3 regions of the Streptomyces sp. NPDC014991 genome follow, and region 3 is predicted to be linked to each of the others. Evidence: riboswitches for the same ligand, from Rfam matches in the RefSeq annotation. Region 3 holds a riboswitch; each other region holds the start of a gene.
What was found. Region 3 has a riboswitch for cyclic di-AMP ahead of ACF1BE_RS15645 (peptidoglycan DD-metalloendopeptidase family protein). Riboswitches for the same ligand answer to the same signal wherever they lie in the genome.
Positions count from the first base shown of each region.

Region 1: another riboswitch for cyclic di-AMP. It lies ahead of ACF1BE_RS13015 (transglycosylase family protein); the one in region 3 lies ahead of ACF1BE_RS15645 (peptidoglycan DD-metalloendopeptidase family protein).
Region 2: another riboswitch for cyclic di-AMP. It lies ahead of ACF1BE_RS24185 (NlpC/P60 family protein); the one in region 3 lies ahead of ACF1BE_RS15645 (peptidoglycan DD-metalloendopeptidase family protein).

Region 1 is NZ_JBIBVY010000006.1:233,896-239,641, forward strand. Features, by position in the region: gene ACF1BE_RS13010 (transglycosylase family protein) at 1-610, shown strand, start outside; cyclic di-AMP (ydaO/yuaA leader) riboswitch at 793-972, shown strand; gene ACF1BE_RS13015 (transglycosylase family protein) at 977-1,684, shown strand; gene eno (phosphopyruvate hydratase) at 2,051-3,340, shown strand; gene ACF1BE_RS13025 (septum formation initiator family protein) at 3,458-3,934, shown strand; gene ACF1BE_RS13030 (DUF501 domain-containing protein) at 3,985-4,521, shown strand; gene ACF1BE_RS13035 (exopolyphosphatase) at 4,518-5,498, shown strand.
Region 2 is NZ_JBIBVY010000016.1:125,462-131,207, forward strand. Features, by position in the region: gene pcrA (DNA helicase PcrA) at 1-965, opposite strand, end outside; cyclic di-AMP (ydaO/yuaA leader) riboswitch at 1,206-1,374, shown strand; gene ACF1BE_RS24185 (NlpC/P60 family protein) at 1,383-2,513, shown strand; gene ACF1BE_RS24190 (hypothetical protein) at 2,620-2,973, opposite strand; gene ACF1BE_RS24195 (NlpC/P60 family protein) at 3,408-4,469, shown strand; gene ACF1BE_RS24200 (LuxR C-terminal-related transcriptional regulator) at 4,549-5,295, opposite strand; gene ACF1BE_RS24205 (PspC domain-containing protein) at 5,292-5,746, opposite strand, start outside.
Region 3 is NZ_JBIBVY010000008.1:202,377-208,122, forward strand. Features, by position in the region: gene ACF1BE_RS15635 (TetR/AcrR family transcriptional regulator) at 1-315, shown strand, start outside; gene ACF1BE_RS15640 (SGNH/GDSL hydrolase family protein) at 416-1,201, opposite strand; gene ACF1BE_RS15645 (peptidoglycan DD-metalloendopeptidase family protein) at 1,454-2,368, opposite strand; cyclic di-AMP (ydaO/yuaA leader) riboswitch at 2,374-2,528, opposite strand; gene ACF1BE_RS15650 (tyrosine-protein phosphatase) at 3,341-4,138, shown strand; gene ACF1BE_RS15655 (DUF6126 family protein) at 4,170-4,292, opposite strand; gene ACF1BE_RS15660 (helix-turn-helix domain-containing protein) at 4,289-4,909, opposite strand; gene ACF1BE_RS15665 (hypothetical protein) at 5,034-5,318, shown strand; gene ACF1BE_RS15670 (aspartate aminotransferase family protein) at 5,343-5,746, opposite strand, start outside.

The sequences.
Region 1 (5,746 bases), on a different contig from region 3:
CGGTTCCTCCGGGTCGGCCGGCACATCCGACAGTTCCGGCACGTCCGGTTCGCCGGATTCGCCGTCGTCCACCGGTGCCGGCTCGGACGCCAACTCCGGCTCCGGCGCCGGTTCCTCCTCGGACACGGCCACCAAGCCGGCCACGAAGCCGGGCAAGGGCACCGGCAAGAGCACCGGTTCCACCGGGACCGATGCCCCCGAGTCCGACAAGTCCGCCCCTTCGGGCACCGGGGCCCCGCAGGGGACCGACAGCTCACCCACGGCCGGCCCCGATGCCGGCAAAGCGGACAATCCCCAGCAGGCCGCCGGTTCTTGGAGCCTGGTCGACACCGGCAGCCTCGGCACGGGCGGACGTCATCGCGGCGCGAACGCGGACGAAAGCGTGACAAACGGCCAAAGTCCCGCACTGTCGGGCCGGCATGCCTCCCGGGAGTCGGACGCCTACACCGTCCGCGCGGGTGACACCCTCGCCTCCATCGCCGACTCCCTTGATGTCGACGGAGGATGGCGCGCGCTCTACGCGGGCAACAAGAAGGCCATCGGCGACGACCCGAACCACATCAGCGCCGGTCAGACCCTCGAAGTCGGGGACGAAACGGGCACCGAATAGCGGAAGTTGACGCCTCATTTACCACCTGATGTCCGTTTTGGTGAAAGTGTGGGATGAGTCTCAGAAGCCCTGATCGTCTTTGAAATTCAGGCGATCACGTGTCTACGGTCGAGATCGCTCGTCACCACGAGCCCCGGCAGTCGCAACGCCGAATCCTGCCAGCGGTTGCCCGGGAACAGTCGTCGCGTCAAGCGCCGCAGGCAGGAGCGGGGGACCCAAGGTAAGTGCCGGGACCAGCAGTTGAAGAGGCTGGCACCGGCTGGGGGTGAAGCCGCGCCTCGCGTGACAGCGAGAGGTGCGGCCGGGCAACTCAACCGGCCCGAACCCGACAGCTCACCTCGCAGGCGTCGGTGAGGGGATAGATCCATGCTGTTTTCCGCCAAGGGCAAGCACCGTCGTCCGTCCAAGGCCGTTCGCGCCATCACGCTCGCCGGCGTCACCGGCGCCGCCGTCGCCGCCCCGCTGATGGCGACCGGCACCGCCTCCGCCGCCACCGCCTCCGAGTGGGACGCCGTCGCCCAGTGCGAGTCCGGCGGCAACTGGGCCATCAACACCGGCAACGGCTACTACGGCGGCCTTCAGTTCTCCGCCTCCACCTGGGCCGCGTACGGCGGCACGCAGTACGCCGCCACCGCCGACAAGGCCGGCAAGGCGCAGCAGATCGCCGTCGCCGAGAAGGTCCTGGCCGCGCAGGGCAAGGGCGCCTGGCCGGTCTGCGGCACGGGCCTGTCGGGCGCGTCCTCCAGCGGCTCCGCCCCGACCACCACGTCGGACTCGGCCGGTACGACCACCCGCTCCGCCGACCAGCAGGCCGCCTCCCGCTCCGCCGAGCGCCCGGCCGCGTCCGCGAGCCAGAGCCCGAGCCAGAACAAGAGCAAGACCGTCACCACCCCGACCGGCAAGAAGGTCAAGAAGGGCGACGGCGAGTACAAGGTCGTCACCGGCGACACCCTCAGCTCCATCGCCACCGCGCAGCACGTACAGGGTGGCTGGGAGAAGCTGTTCGAGCTGAACAAGGACATCGTGGAGCACGCCGACCTCATCTACCCGGGTCAGCAGCTGCACCTGAAGTGACACCCGGCTCCGCACGGAGCCACGGCCCCCTCACCTCCCCGCCCCGCATACCGAGGGCCTCGTGAGGGGGTCTCCCCGTCCCCACGGGCCCCCCGTCCCGGCGCGTGTTCCCCCGTACGCGCCGTGGCGGGGCTTTTTGCTGCCGGGCCCCCGCCGTCGCTCCCCGCCGCCCGTCCCCTCCCTCTTCTCCGGGTCTCTTTTCCCGATCCCTTTGTTTCGGCAAGGAACAAAAGGTACCGTCGCCTTGTCCACGGGACGGTCGGTCAGTGGCCGACGCCCCCGGGACGGTTAGGCTCTAGTCGCAAGGCACAGCCGTAAGGCCCACAGCCCCGCACTTCCAGCGTCACATCCAAGAAGGAGATGCTCGTGCCGTCCATCGACGTCGTCGTAGCCCGGGAAATCCTGGACTCCCGAGGCAACCCCACGGTCGAGGTCGAGGTCGGCCTCGACGACGGCAGCACGGGTCGTGCCGCCGTTCCGTCCGGCGCCTCGACCGGCGCCTTCGAGGCCATCGAGCTGCGCGACGGTGACCCCAACCGCTACCAGGGCAAGGGCGTCGAGAAGGCCGTCCTCGCCGTGATCGAGCAGATCGGCCCGGAGCTGGTCGGCTACGACGCCACCGAGCAGCGCCTGATCGACCAGGCCATGTTCGACCTGGACGCCACCGACAACAAGGGCTCCCTCGGCGCCAACGCCATCCTCGGCGTCTCGCTCGCCGTCGCCCACGCCGCCTCCGAGGCCAGCGACCTGCCGCTCTTCCGCTACCTGGGCGGCCCGAACGCGCACCTGCTGCCGGTGCCGATGATGAACATCCTGAACGGCGGCTCGCACGCCGACTCCAACGTGGACATCCAGGAGTTCATGATCGCCCCGATCGGCGCGGAGTCCTTCTCCGAGGCGCTGCGCTGGGGCACCGAGGTCTACCACACGCTGAAGAAGGTCCTGAAGAGCAAGGGCCTGTCCACCGGTCTCGGCGACGAGGGCGGCTTCGCCCCGAACCTCGGCTCCAACCGCGAGGCCCTCGACCTCATCCTCGAGGCGATCAAGGAGGCCGGTTACACCCCCGGCGAGCAGATCGCCCTGGCCCTCGACGTCGCCGCCTCCGAGTTCTACAAGGACGGCTCCTACGCCTTCGAGGGCAAGACCCGCTCCGCCCAGGAGATGACCGAGTACTACGCCGAGCTGGTCGAGGCGTACCCGCTGGTCTCCATCGAGGACCCGCTGTTCGAGGACGACTGGGAGGGCTGGAAGACCATCACCGCCCAGCTCGGCGACAAGGTCCAGCTCGTCGGCGACGACCTGTTCGTCACCAACCCCGAGCGCCTCGCCCGGGGCATCGAGGACGGCGCCGCCAACGCCCTGCTGGTCAAGGTGAACCAGATCGGCTCGCTGACCGAGACCCTCGACGCCGTCGAACTGGCCCAGCGCAGCGGCTACAAGTGCATGATGTCCCACCGCTCCGGCGAGACCGAGGACGTCACCATCGCCGACCTGGCCGTCGCCACCAACTGCGGCCAGATCAAGACCGGCGCCCCGGCCCGCTCCGAGCGCGTCGCCAAGTACAACCAGCTGCTGCGCATCGAGGAGATCCTCGACGACGCCGCGGTGTACGCGGGCCGCTCGGCCTTCCCCCGGTTCCGCTCCGCGAACCAGTAGGCACGGCGAGGGCCGAGCCTGCCCCGGCCAGGTCCTAGCCAGTCGTACGTACGTCCCCGTACCCGGTCCCGTACCGTGTCCGGGGACGTACGCGCGTGTGACGGGAGGCGGGAAACAATGGCCGTGAAGGACCGTGACCGGTTCTCCACCGCGACCAGGCTGCGGCTGCTCGGCGAGCAGACGGCGGCCCGGGTCTACCGTTCCCAGACGAAACGGCAGGCCCGCCGCTCCCGGCTCACCGGACGCGCGGCCCTGCTGGCGCTCGTGCTGTGCTCGCTGGTCGTCGCCCTCGCCTATCCGATGCGGCAGTACGTCTCCCAGCGCGCGGAGATCGACGACGTCCAGCGGCGGCAGCAGCAGGCCCGCGAGCGCGTCGAACAGCTGCGCGACCTCAAGGCCCGCTGGCAGGACGACGCCTACGCCGAGCAGCAGATCCGCCGCCGGCTGCACTATGTGATGCCCGGCGAGACCGGGTACGTCGTCATCGACCCGGGCGCGGCCAAGCAGTCCCGCGCCGACCTTAGGGCCGCCCACCGGCCCTGGTACGCGAACGTCTGGGACGGGGTCGACAAGTCCGACGCCTCCGACCAGTGAGCCGGCGTCAAGACCGGCACATCGACGAGAAAGCCACCCTGAAAGCAGTCATGGAAACCCCTCCGCCGCCCACTCCGCGCACCGAGCCCACCGACGCGGACGTCGAGGCCTTCAAGCAGCAGCTGGGCCGCCCCCCGCGGGGCCTGAGGGCCATCGCGCACCGCTGCCCCTGCGGACAGCCGGACGTCGTGGAGACGGCACCGCGCCTGCCCGACGGCACCCCCTTCCCGACGCTGTACTACCTGACGTGCCCGAAGGCGTCCTCCGTCATCGGCACGCTGGAGGCGAACGGCGTCATGAAGGAGATGACGGAGCGGCTCCAGCGCGACCCCGAACTGGCCGCCGCCTACCGGGCCGCGCACGAGGACTACATCCGGCGCCGGGACGAGATCGAGATCCTCCAGGGCTTCCCGAGCGCGGGCGGCATGCCGGACCGGGTCAAGTGCCTGCACGTGCTCGTCGCCCACTCCCTGGCCGCCGGCCCGGGCGTGAACCCGCTGGGCGACGAGGCCCTGGCGATGCTGCCGGAGTGGTGGCGCAAGGGCGCCTGCGTGACGCTCGACGACACCGAGGGGGACGAGAAGTGACCCGCGTCGCCGCCATCGACTGCGGCACCAACTCCATCCGTCTGCTGGTCGCCGACGCCACCGGGGCCACCGACGGCGCCCTCGGCGCGGCCCCGGCGGCCGAACTGGTCGAACTGGACCGCCGTATGACGATCGTGCGGCTCGGCCAGGGGGTCGACCGCACCGGCCGGCTCGCCCCCGAGGCGCTGGAGCGCACCTTCGCCGCCTGCCGCGAGTACGCGGACGTCATCAAGGAGCACGGGGCCGAGCGCGTCCGCTTCGTCGCCACCTCCGCCTCCCGGGACGCCGAGAACCGGGCGGACTTCGTCCGGGGTGTCGTGGACATCCTCGGGGTCGAGCCGGAGGTCATCACCGGCGCCCAGGAGGCCGAGTTCTCCTTCACGGGAGCGACGAGGGAACTGCGGGGCCGCGACGACCTGGCCCGGCCCTACCTGGTGGTGGACATCGGCGGCGGTTCCACCGAGTTCGTCGTCGGCGACGACCGGGTACGCGCGGCGCGGTCCGTGGACGTGGGCTGCGTGCGGATGACCGAGCGCCACCTGGTGCACGACGGCCAGGTCGCCGACCCGCCCACCGAGCGGCAGATCGCCGCCATGAGGGCCGACATCGAGGCCGCCCTGGACCTCGCGGAGCGGACGGTCCCGCTGCGCGAGGCGCGCACCCTGGTGGGCCTGGCCGGATCCGTCACGACGGTGTCCGCGATCGCCCAGGAGCTGCCCGCGTACGACTCCGCGCGCATCCACCACTCCCGGGTCTCCCACGACCGCGTCCGCGAGATCACCGAGTGGCTGCTGCACGCCACGCACGCCGAGCGCGCCGCGATCCCGTCCATGCACCCGGGCCGGGTCGACGTCATCGGCGCGGGCGCCCTCGTCCTGCTCGCGATCATGGAGCGGATCGGCGCCGAGGAGGTCGTGGTGAGTGAGCACGACATCCTCGACGGCATCGCTCATTACGCGGCGGACGAGGCGCGTTGAGGTCGGTGCCCGTCGGTACGGGGCATCTCCGAGCGCGGTCGGTGCGGTCAGGAGCGCACGGCAGCGCTTCGAAGTCCGAGACCGGAACCACGGCTGCCACCGGAGCGAGTCGCGTTCGTGGGCGGTCCTCGACGGGCACCGCGTGGTCGGTGGCGTAGCTCTCTTTTATTACCGAACGGTAGCCATCTGCTGAGCAGGCTGGATAACGTTTGAGCGGCTTCGGGGGCCCCGCGGGGGGCCCTCTGTCG
Region 2 (5,746 bases), on a different contig from region 3:
GGCGGCAGGTCGCCCTCACCGGGCGGTACGTCGACGTCCTCGGCGGCACGCTCGCCCGTCCCCACCAGCTCGCGCACCAGGGCGTACTGGGCGTGGTTGGTGTCCTGGTACTCGTCGACCAGGACGTGCCGGAAGCGGCGGCGGTAGTGGTCGGCGACGTCCGGGAAGGCGCGCAGCAGGTGGACCGTCGTCATGATCAGGTCGTCGAAGTCGAGGGCGTTGGCCTCGCGCAGCCGCGACTGGTAGAGCGCGTACGCCTGGGCGAGGGTCTTCTCGAAGCCGTCGGTGGCCTGGGCGGCGAAGTCCTCCTCGTCGATCAGCTCGTTCTTGAGGTTGCTGATCTTGGCGCTGAAGGACTTGGGCGGGTAGCGCTTGGGGTCGAGGTCGAGATCCCGGCAGACCAGGGCCATCAGGCGCTTGCTGTCGGCCGCGTCGTAGATCGAGAACGACGAGGTGAAACCGAGCTTCTTGGACTCGCGGCGGAGGATGCGCACGCAGGCGCTGTGGAAGGTCATCACCCACATCGCGTTGGCGCGTGGGCCGACGAGCTGCTCGACGCGCTCCTTCATCTCGCCGGCGGCCTTGTTGGTGAAGGTGATCGCGAGGATCTGACCCGGGTGGACGCTCCGCTCGGCGAGCAGGTGGGCGATGCGGTGGGTGAGCACACGGGTCTTGCCGGAGCCGGCGCCGGCGACGATCAGCAGCGGCGAGCCGGCGTGCACGACCGCGGCGCGCTGGTTCTCGTTCAGCCCCTCCAGGAGTGCCGCCGCGTCGATCACGGGGCGCGGGGCGCCGTCGCGGTAGTGGGAGTCCCGGTCCGGCGGCACGTCGAACTTCCCGCCGAACAGATCGTCCGGAAGCGGCTCCGGAGCGTGGTCGTGCTCGGGCGGCGGCGGGAGCTCCTCGTCGTGCCCACGCGGGGGCTGGAGGTCCGCCAGGAAGCTGTCGTCAAAGAGGCTGCTCATCGCTCTCCGAGTCTAGGGCGCCCCACCGACAACCGGTCACCGTCCCGAAGGACGATCTTCGCCGCACAGGTCCCCCACGACCCTCACGCACCGGAAGCACCTGGTCACGCGTGCGTGAAACCTTCCCGAGGTCACGGAAATGTATCGGACATACTGCGCACCAACCTTCACAGAAGACACACGAGTTGGCTAGGTTGCCGTCAGGCCGCACGACCCCCCTCCGGCGAACGTCGCCGGGCCGCGCGGCCTCCGCCGAGTCCGGCGTGCCCCCTGAGCGGCGCCCGGAGCCGGGGACCCACCGAATCCTGGGGTGAATCGGCCGACTCCCGCCCGGGACGACGCCGTAGGGCAACCCTTCCGTCCGCCCGAACCCGACAGCTAACCCGGTAGGCGGCAGCTAGGAAGGAGTCGCCTCCCTTGGCGTCGCACCGCAAGCCGCGCCCCGGCGGAACCCCCGGAGCGGGCATCCGCACCCCCGCTCTCGCCACCGCCGCCCTCACCTCCCTGGCCGTGCTCTCCCAGACCGCGGAGGCCGGTGCCGAGGCCGGTCACGGCAGGCCGAGCCCGGAGGAGGTCGAGCGGAAGATCGACGACCTCTACCGCCGGGCGGAGTCCGCGACCGGGACGGCCGGAACGGCCGAGGAACCGGCCCGCGCTCCACGGCGGCAGGCCGACAGCCTCCAGCGACTCCGTGACGAGGTCGCCCGACGCGCGGCCCGGGCCCGCGCCGTCCCCGCCCCCCGCGGCCCCGTCCCCGCCGCGAACGCGGCCACCCTCCCGCCCGAGCGGGGCGGGGACGCCGTGGCACCCACCGGGAGAGCGGGCGCCGCGACACCGGCGGAGGGCCGGGCCGCCGTAACACCCGGACGGAGCGGGGGCGGCGTGGCGCCGGCCCCCGGGGGAGACGTCACGACGCTCGCACCGGCGGCACCGGCTGGGGACGCCGTCATGCCGGTTCGGGGCGTGGCCCTCGTACCGCCGGGCGAGGCCATGGTGCCGGGCCGGGCCGCAGTCGTCGTACCGCCCGCGGACTCCGCCGTACCGCCCGCGGACAGCCTGCCGGAGGTCACCGCGGGGGCTGGGAGGGACCCCAAGGCCGTGAAGGCCGCCGTGCAGCGAAAGCTCGCCCACGCGCGCGTGCTGCTGGCGCGCCGGACCGCCCAGGGCTCCGCGCCGTCCGGCACGGATGCGGCCAAGGCCGGGAAGGCCGTCGCCTTCGCCCGGGCCCAGCTCGGCAAGCCCTGCGTGTGGGGTGCCGCCGGCCCCGGCTCCTACGACTGCTCGGGCCTGACCCAGGCCGCCTGGAAGTCCGCCGGCGTCACCCTGCCGCGTACCGCCCGCGACCAGGCCGCCGCCGGCACCACGGTGCCGCCGGCCGACGCCCGCCCCGGCGACCTCGTCTTCTTCCACGACGACCGCCGCCACGTCGGGCTCTGCACGGGCGACGGCATGATGATCCACGCGCCCAGGCCGGGCGCGTACGTCCGTGAGGAGCCGATCTCCTCCGCCGGTGAGTCGGCCGTCCACAGCGTGGTGCGGCCGGTCTGACCTGCGGGGCCGGCGGGTCAGCCCTACCGGCCCTGAGTCGGCCGGCCTGCCGGCCCCGCGTGGACTGACCCTCTGGGCCGGCGTGGGCGACCTTCTGGGCCGGCGATCAGGTCCAGAGGACGGCGATGAAGATGTTCGCCGTGGTCAGCAGGCCGACCAGCGCGAACTGGCCCTTGTCGATCCGCTCCTCGTCGCGCTTTACGTAGACCAGCCCGAGGATCACGATCAGCAGGGCCAGCTTCACGCCGATCTTCAGGGTGTTGACGTGGTGGTCGTCGGCCTGGTTGAGGCCGACCAGCGCCACGCCCGTGACCAGCATGGTCAGCGCGCCGTGCAGCATTGCGGGCACGAACCGGGCCGTGCCCCGGCCCATCGCCTTCATCTGGGTGAGGAAACCGCCGAGCAGCGCGGCGATACCGACGATGTGCAGGCCGACGAAGAGATGGATGAGTACGTCCATGGGGCCGGAGCCTAACCAGGGGTGTCCCGGCCTTCCGTCACCGGCCCCACCCCAGGGCCCGTGACGGGGCCGGAGGTCGCCGGCGGGTGTCGCATATATGCGAGCCATAGCACCCCAGCATCCCCGCCAGTCCCGATCCCCACGCTTTGATCATCACGCAACGTCAAGGGAACGACTCCGGCCGGGCGACGCGATCACATGTGGTCACATCCCGGCCCGTCCAGAACAGTTCCGTACAGTGCGTTACCGGCTCGTCACCGTTCGGCCTAGCGTCCTCCCTCAGGTGACCGGCTCCCCACCCGCCCGGACCGGGGCGGCAGTCGGCCACCCGCGCCGAGAAGGACCCGGCGGCGGCCCGTCCCCCCTGTGCGGACCGCCGCCGGGCGCACTGACCGCTCGACATACGAGCCGTACGGAAGGACGTGACGGTCCAGGTGGCAGCGCACCGCAAGCCCCGGCAACGCTCGCTCAGTGGCCATACGGCCCGCACAGCCGCCACACTCGCCCTGGCCGGCGCGGCCACCGCGACGGGCTTCGACGGGACCGGCCACGCCGAGCCCCAGCTGACGCCCGGGCAGGTGAAGGGCGAGGTGGACCGCCTGTACCGGGAGGCCGAGACGGCCACCGAGAAGTACAACGGGGCGAAGGAGAGGGCCGAGGCCGCCCAGGGGCGGATCGCCGGGCTCCAGGACCAGGCCGCCCGCAGACAGCAGAAACTCAGCTCGGCCCGTGACGCTCTGGGCTCGGTCGCGGCGGCGCAGTACCGGGGCGGCGGCATCGACCCGGCCTGGCAACTGGCCCTCTCCAGTGATCCCGACCGGTACCTGGACGGCGCCTCGTTCGCGGAACGGGCCGGTCACCGGCAGGCCGCCGCCGTCTCCCGCGTACGCGACCAGCTGCGGGAGATCGAGCGGCTGCGCGGTGCGGCGCGCATCGAGCTGAGGTCGCTGCGCTCACGGCAGGCGGAGCTGAACCTGCAGAAGAGGACCGTCACCGGCAAGCTGGACGAGGCACGGCGCCTGCTCGCGCGACTGACGCCCCGGCAGATGAGCGAGGTCACCGGCGCCGACGCCACGGGCCGGCACGTCTCCCGGTCGGCCGCGGGCCCGCGGGACCCGGTGCGGGCCGGGAACTCACCGGCCACCACCGCACGCGCGGCGGCGGCCGTCGCCTACGCCTACGGCAAGCTCGGCAGCCCCTATGTGTGGGGCGCGACCGGCCCGAACGCCTTCGACTGCTCGGGGCTGGTCCAGGCCGCCTACCGCTCGGCCGGCGTCTCCCTGCCCCGCACCACCTACGCCCAGATCGACGCGGGCCGGCGGGTGTCCCGCTCCGAACTCCAGCCGGGCGACCTGGTGTTCTTCTACTCCGGGATCAGCCACGTCGGCATCTACGTGGGCGGCGGGCAGATGATCCACGCCCCCAACCCGTCGGCCCCGGTCCGCCTGGCACCGGTCGACCAGATGCCGTTCGCGGGAGCGGCCCGGGTGGCGTGAGCGTCGGGGCCACCAGGGCTGTGGTGAGGGGCGCGGTGAGGGCGGGGACGAAGGGGATGCGGGAGCGGTGCCGCAGGGGTCAGACCAGCCGGCGGGCGGTCGCCCAGCGGGTCAGCTCATGCCGGTTGGACAACTGGAGCTTGCGCAGGACCGCCGAGACATGGGACTCGACCGTCTTGACCGAGATGAACAGCTGCTTGGCGATCTCCTTGTACGCGTAACCCCGGGCGATCAGGCGCAGCACCTCACGTTCGCGCTGGGTGAGACGGTCCAGGTCCTCGTCCACCGGCGGGGCGTCGGTGGAGGCGAAGGCGTCCAGGACGAACCCGGCCAGCCGCGGGGAGAAGACGGCGTCGCCCTCCTGGACGCGGAAGACCGAGCCGACCAGGTCGGTGCCGGTGATCGTTTTGGTGACATAGCCGCGGGCACCACCACGGATCACACCGATCACGTCCTCCGCCGCGTCCGACACGGACAGCGCCAGGAAGCGGACGGGCCGTGCGGGATCCCCCATCAGGGCCGCACACCGGCGCAGCACCTCGACTCCACCGCCGCCCGGCAGGTGGACGTCGAGGAGGACCACCTCGGGCCGGGTCGCGTTGATGACCGATACCGCCTGGTCGACGTCCGCGGCCTCGCCGACCACCTCGACCCCGGTCTCGGCGGTCCGGCCGATCTCGGCACGCACGCCGGTGCGGAACATCCGGTGGTCGTCCACGAGCACCACCCGTACCTGCCGCCCGCCCGCGCCGCCGTCACCGGACCCCTCGGTCCCTGCCGTCTCAGCCGCCCCCGCCGTGCCGTTCGCCTCGGTCGCGTCGCTCATGACGTCCTCTCCACCCTCTCCATCTCCAGCTCGACCTCGGTCCCGCCCCCCGGCACCGCCCGCAGCCGGGCCGTACCGCCGTGGCGCTCCATACGGCCGATGATCGATTCTCTGACGCCCATGCGGTCGGCGGGTATCGAGTCCAGGTCGAAGCCGGGGCCCCGGTCGCGCACGGACACGAAGACCGTCTTTCCCTCGACTTCGGCGTACACCTGTACGGCACCGCCGTCGCCACCGTACTTGGCGGCGTTCACCATCGCCTCGCGCGCGGCCTGCATCTGCGCGCCGGTCCTCTCGTCCAGCGGGCAGTCGCCGACGACGACGACCTCGATCGGCACACCGTGCTTGTCCTCCACCTCGGCGGCGTTGCGCCGCACCGCCTCGGCGACCGTGTCCGGTTCGTCCGCCTCGTCCTTGCCGGTGCCCTCCGGCTTGTACAGCCAGGTGCGCA
Region 3 (5,746 bases):
TGGCGGCTGTGGATCGAGGGCTGGGCGGTGGCCCTGCGCGAGCCCGCGCTCCGCGATGTCACCCGGGACCTGGACAGGCAGTGGAAGGCGGCCATCGCTGCGGTCATCAGCGAGGGTGTGACGGCCGGCGAATTCGTGTGCGCGGACCCGTCCGGTGCGGCGCTGCGGCTGACCGCGCTGCTGGACGGTCTGGCCGTGCAGCTGACGTCCTACCCGGGCGGGGTGCCACGGGCCCGGGCCCAGGAGTGGGTGGACGACGCCCTCGCCCGGGAACTGGGCCTGGACCGGCAGGCGTTGGCCGGACGCGAGCGCTGAGCGCGCCCGCCCGGGGCGGGGATGCACCGCACGGGCGGCGCATCCCCGCCCCGGGCGGGCACCGAGGCCCGCACCGACCAGGCGCGGTTCGGCCGTGGGGTCAGGCCACGGTGGCGATCCGCATCCTGATGTCGTCCGGCGACAGGAGGCCCTTGGCGGTCACGTGGTCGCCGGAGGACTCCCCGCGCAGCCGGCGCCCGATCCAGGGGACGAGGTGCTCGCGGGCCCAGTGCACGTCGTCGCGGCGGATCTCCAGGGTGCCCCGGGGCGGCAGCGGCGGCCACGGCTGCTCGGGGTCGGCGGGGATGTCCAGGCCGAGGGCCTGCCCGGCCCGCAGGGCCACGCGCGTGTGCCCCTCGGGCGAGAGGTGCAGCCGGTCCCGGTCCCAGGCCCTGCGGTCCTGCACGGACTTGAGGGACCACAGGTCGAGCACGGGGCAGCCGTACCGGTCGGCGACGGCGCGGACGTGCCCGTTGTACGTGGCGATCTTGCCGCGCAGGTGCTTGAGCACGGGCACGCCTCGGGTGTCGAAGCCGGTCGTCACCAGCACCGTGCCGACGGCCTCGGTCAGTCGGGCCACGGCGCGTTCGAAGCGCTCGGCCACCTCGTCGGGGTCGGTGCCCGGGCGGATGATGTCGTTGCCGCCCGCGCAGAAGGAGACCAGGTCCGGAGCCAGTTCCAGGGCCTTGGGGAGCTGGTCCGCCATGACCTGGTCCAGCAGTTTGCCGCGCACGGCGAGGTTGGTGTACTGGAAGTCGCCCTCGGGACGCCGGTCGGCGAGCAGCACCGCGAACCGGTCTGCCCAGCCCACGAACGCCCCGTCGGGACCGGGGTCGCCGACGCCCTCGGTGAAGCTGTCCCCCACCGCTACGTACGACCCGATCACTGATCTGTTGTCATTCTTCGAATCGTCTGCCACGTCGGATCATGATTCACCTTCCGGTGTGACCTACGCGACCGTAAGCGGGGGTTGACGATCGGTGAGATGAGCCACTCCAGGGATCGCGCCCATCACGGAATAGGGCGGCCGTCAGGCGCGTTGAACGCCGCACAACCGGAACACCGAAGGCCGGGCCCCGAGTTCGGGGTCCGGCCTTCGGTGTGCGTGTCAGGCAGGTGGTGCGGAAGGGGCCGGGCGTCAGCCCACGGCGAGGCCGTGCCGGCGGAGGTAGCCGACCGGGTCGATGTCGGAGCCGTAGTCCGGCGTGGTGCGGATCTCGAAGTGCAGGTGCGGGCCGGTCACGTTTCCGGTGGCGCCGGACAGGCCTATCTGCTGGCCCGGGGAGACGCTCTGGCCGGCCGAGACGGAGAGCTGGGAGAGGTGGCCGTACTGGGCGTAGTAGCCGTCGTGCAGCCGGATGACGACCTGGTTGCCGTACGCGCCGCCCCAGCCGGCGGAGACGACGGTGCCCGCGGCGACGGCCTTCAGGGAAGTGCCGGTCGGGACGACGAAGTCGACGCCGGTGTGGTAGCCGCTGGACCACATCCCGCCGGCCACGTGGTAGGCGGTGCCGGTGGCGGCGCCGGCCACCGGGAGGGTGTAGCCGGTGGAGGTGGACGTGGGTGCGGATCCGGAGGACGGCGCCGCCTGCGCGGACCGGGCGGACCGGGTGGACTTCGGGGCGGCCGGGACGTGCCGCGGGGCGGCGGTCTCGGTGCGCGTCCGCGCGGCCTTCGCGCCCAGGCTGAGCTTCAGGCCCGGGTGGATCAGCGACGGATCGGCGCCGACGGCCTGCCGGTTGTCGTCGTAGAGGCGCTGCCAGCCGCCGCTGACACGCTGCTCGTCGGCGATCTTCGAGAGGTAGTCCCCGCTGCGGACCGTGTAGGTGCGCAGGCTCGTGCCGGGCTGCGCGGCGGTCTTGTCCGCCGTGTCCGGGAGGGACTGCACGGTCTTTCCGGACACGGCCTGCGCGGGGGCCGCGGCCTGCGCGGCGTGCGCGCCGGTGGCCCCGATCAGCGGGAGTGCCAGCGCGGCGCCACCGGTTCCGGCGGCGGCGATGGAGCGGGAGAAGCGCTGGGGCTTGGGGCGTCGGTGCTTACCCTTGGCGGGCATGGCGCGGTTCCTCTCCGGCGCCTGCGAGGTCAGCTGTCGGGTTCGGGCTGGAGCTGCCCGGCCGTGCGCTGCACGGCTGCACCCCAAAGCCTGTCGCGGAGACCGGACAGGCAGTCGTACCTGGTGGGTCCCCCGCTCCTGCCGGACGCGGGTCAAGTGAGGGGCTCCGGGCGGCGGCAGGATTCGGCGTCCCGTCCGGATTGGTGGTGAACGTAAGCGAGCGGGACGCGAGGAAACAAGCATCGGATGCCCGCTGTTCGTGTTTCGGGTGACCGGATAGGGGGTTTCATGGTCACCCTGCGTTGTTTCCGTCTCCCCCCTCCCCTCAATTTCCCTTGTGCGCACCGGAATTACGTGAACATGACGCGCGACGCACGGTCACGGATATGACGCTCCTCACTTGAGCCCTCCCCAGACCGTCCCCTTTGGCGCCGAGTTGGACGAAAAGCCGCAATTCGGTCAGCCGGCTCAGATGCGACGCAACCGGAATGCCGGGTCGCGTCCGCGTGGCCGCGCTTCTCGGTGACGTCGGTGCCGAGGGCGGCCCTGGGCAGGTGCTGGTGGCCGGTGCGGCTCGGCAGCGGGGCCGCCCTCGACGGGATACTCCTCGCGGCCGTCGAGCGGGGACTCCGAGGGCCGGCGACCGGGCAGCGGGCCGGCCGTGAGGGCCTCGGCGCCGGCGAGGGCGAGCCGCGGCCCCCAGTACGGGCGGAGCGGCTCGCCCTCGCCGGTGAGGTGCGGGGCGTGACCGCTGCCGGGCCCGGCAGGAGACACGTACGGCCCTCTTCGGCGATGTCCGCCGCCCAGACCTCACAGGTGCCGGCTCCCGCATCAGGCATCGCCGTCATCGAGGACACCGGAGCGCGTGACCATGCCTGTGGACAACTCGTCGCCCGGGGAAATCGATGTCGTATCGTCGTCGCAGTGCCCGCCGGTGAGCCGCTCCGGCGGGGCCGACCGGGAGGAGCCCCCGTGACGCAGCAGGTCCCGTCGACCGAGCCGGAGCTGGCCGGAGTGCGCAATTTCCGTGACGTGGGCGGGTTGCCGACCACGGACGGACGGCGGGTGCGCTACGGCGTGCTGTTCCGCAGCGGGCATCTGGCGCACGCGACCGAGGACGACGCGGCGTTCCTCGCCTCCCTGGGCCTGCACACGGTGTTCGACTTCCGCAACGCGGCCGACCAGACGCTGGAGGGCCCCGACGTCGAGCTGCCCGGCGTGCGGAACGTGAATCTGCCGCTGAGCGACCCGGCGGACGGCGCGGAGTTCTGGAAGATGGTCCGGGACGGCGACCTCGACCAGCTGCGCGCGATCCTCGCCGACGGCAAGGGGGCGGCCCGGATGATCGCCTCCTACCGGAAGATCGTCAGAGAGCGCACCGCCGAGCACTCCCGGGTGCTGCACGCGCTCGCCGGTGACAGCGTGCCCGCGCTGATGCACTGCGCGGCCGGCAAGGACCGCGCGGGCATCTCCATAGCGGTGACGCTCCTCGCCCTGGGGGTGGAGCGGGACGCGATCGTCGCGGACTACCTGGAGTCCAAAGCCCGGCACCGCCGCTACAAGGTCCGCCGCAGCGGTAGCGCGGACTCCGCGTACACCCCCGAGATCATGGAGCTGCTCGACCCGCTCTTCGACGCCCGCGCCGAGTACCTGGAAGCGGCCTTCGAGAGCATCGCGGAGACCTGGGGCGACGTCGACACCTACCTGTGTCAGGGCCTGGACCTCTCCCCCGGGACCCGTGAACGGCTCCGCGAGCGCCTGCTGGACTGACCGGTGACCCCGGCCGCGGCCGCCCGGCGGTTCACGACTTGGCGCCCACCGTGAACAGCAGGTACAGGAACGCGGCCAGGACATGCCCGAGGGCGATGTAGATGACCAGCCGGATCCAGAGGGAACGGGGGAACTTGGTCTCGAAATCGCTCATGGCAGCTCTCCGGTCAGCGGCCCCAGGCACAGCGTGGCCGTGGGACTCTGCAACAGGGTGTGGACGAACAGCAGCTCGACGCCGTCCTGGTCCTCGGCGGCGAGGCGGTGCGGGGTGAGGGAGTCGAAGTGCGCGCTGTCACCGGGGGCGAGCAGGTGCGCGGTGTCGCCGAGCCGCAGCCGCAGCCGCCCCCTCAGGACGTACAGCCACTCCTCACCGGGATGCACGCGCACGATGTCGCCCTGCGAGCCGTGGGGCACGCGCACCCGCAGGGCCTGCATACCGCGCCCGGGCGCCCCGGCCTGCACGTACGTCCAGCCGCCCGCCTGCGTGGGCTCCATGTCGGAGGCCCGCAGGATCGCGTCCCGGTCGGTGACCGTCTCACCGAGCAGCTCGGAGACGGTCGTACCGTAGATACGGGCGAGCGCGAGGAGCATCGGCAGCGAGGGCTGGCGGTGCCCGGTCTCCAGACGGGACAGGTGGGCCGGCGAGAGCCCCGCGGCACGCGCCGCGGCCTCCAGGGTCAGCCCCGCACGCCGGCGCAGGGCGCGCAGCTGGGGCGCGACGGCGGGCAGGTCGTCGCCCGGTCCCCGCGGCGGGACGTCTGAGGCGTTCATGCCTCCATTCAGCCCGATTTTTGCCCGTGCGGCAATTTCTTTGCCTCAGAGGCAATAAGCGCGACCGCCATGTGCCGCTACGATCGAACCCTGGATTTGAACGCGTTCAGAACAGGGGGATCTCATGTCCGCGAGCACCACGGGCCGAGCCGACACGCCCGCCGGCGGCCTCAGCCCCACCGCACTCGTCCTGGGGACCATGGCCGCCGCGGGCGTGTGGCCGACGCTGACGTTCGGCCTGCTGCCGGTGATGGTCGTCGCCGGGGGCCTCGCCGTCACGTTCGGACTGGCGGGCGTCCACCACGCCCGGCGGGGCGTCGGCCAGCTGTGGACCGCTGTGACGGGCACCGTCCTGGGCACGGTCGGGCTGCTCCACCCCCTCGTCCTCCTCATGGCGCTGTCCGGCTGAGCCGACCGGCCGGACGGCCCGCCGTCAGCGGTTCGCCACCGCCTGCTTGATCAGGGTCTTGCCGAAGTCCCACAGCAGGCCGCTCCCGCTGTGCGCGTCGTCCATCACCGCGGTGAAGGCGTCCACGAACCGGTCAACGTCGGCCTCGTCGACGACCAGCGGCGGGATGAGCTTGATCACCTCCAGGTGGTCGCCGGAGACCTGGGTGAGGATCCGGTGCCGTTGCAGCAGCGGGACGACGACCATCTGCGCGAACAGCCCCTTGCGTGCCGCCTGGAGCACCGTCCAGCGGCTGCGCAGCGCCAGCGAGGACGGCCGGCCGAACTCGATGCCGATCATCAGGCCCCGCCCGCGGACGTCGGCGAGCAGCTCGTACCTGTCGATGAGCGCGGTCAGCCGGGACTTCAGCAGCTCACCCGTCCTGCGCA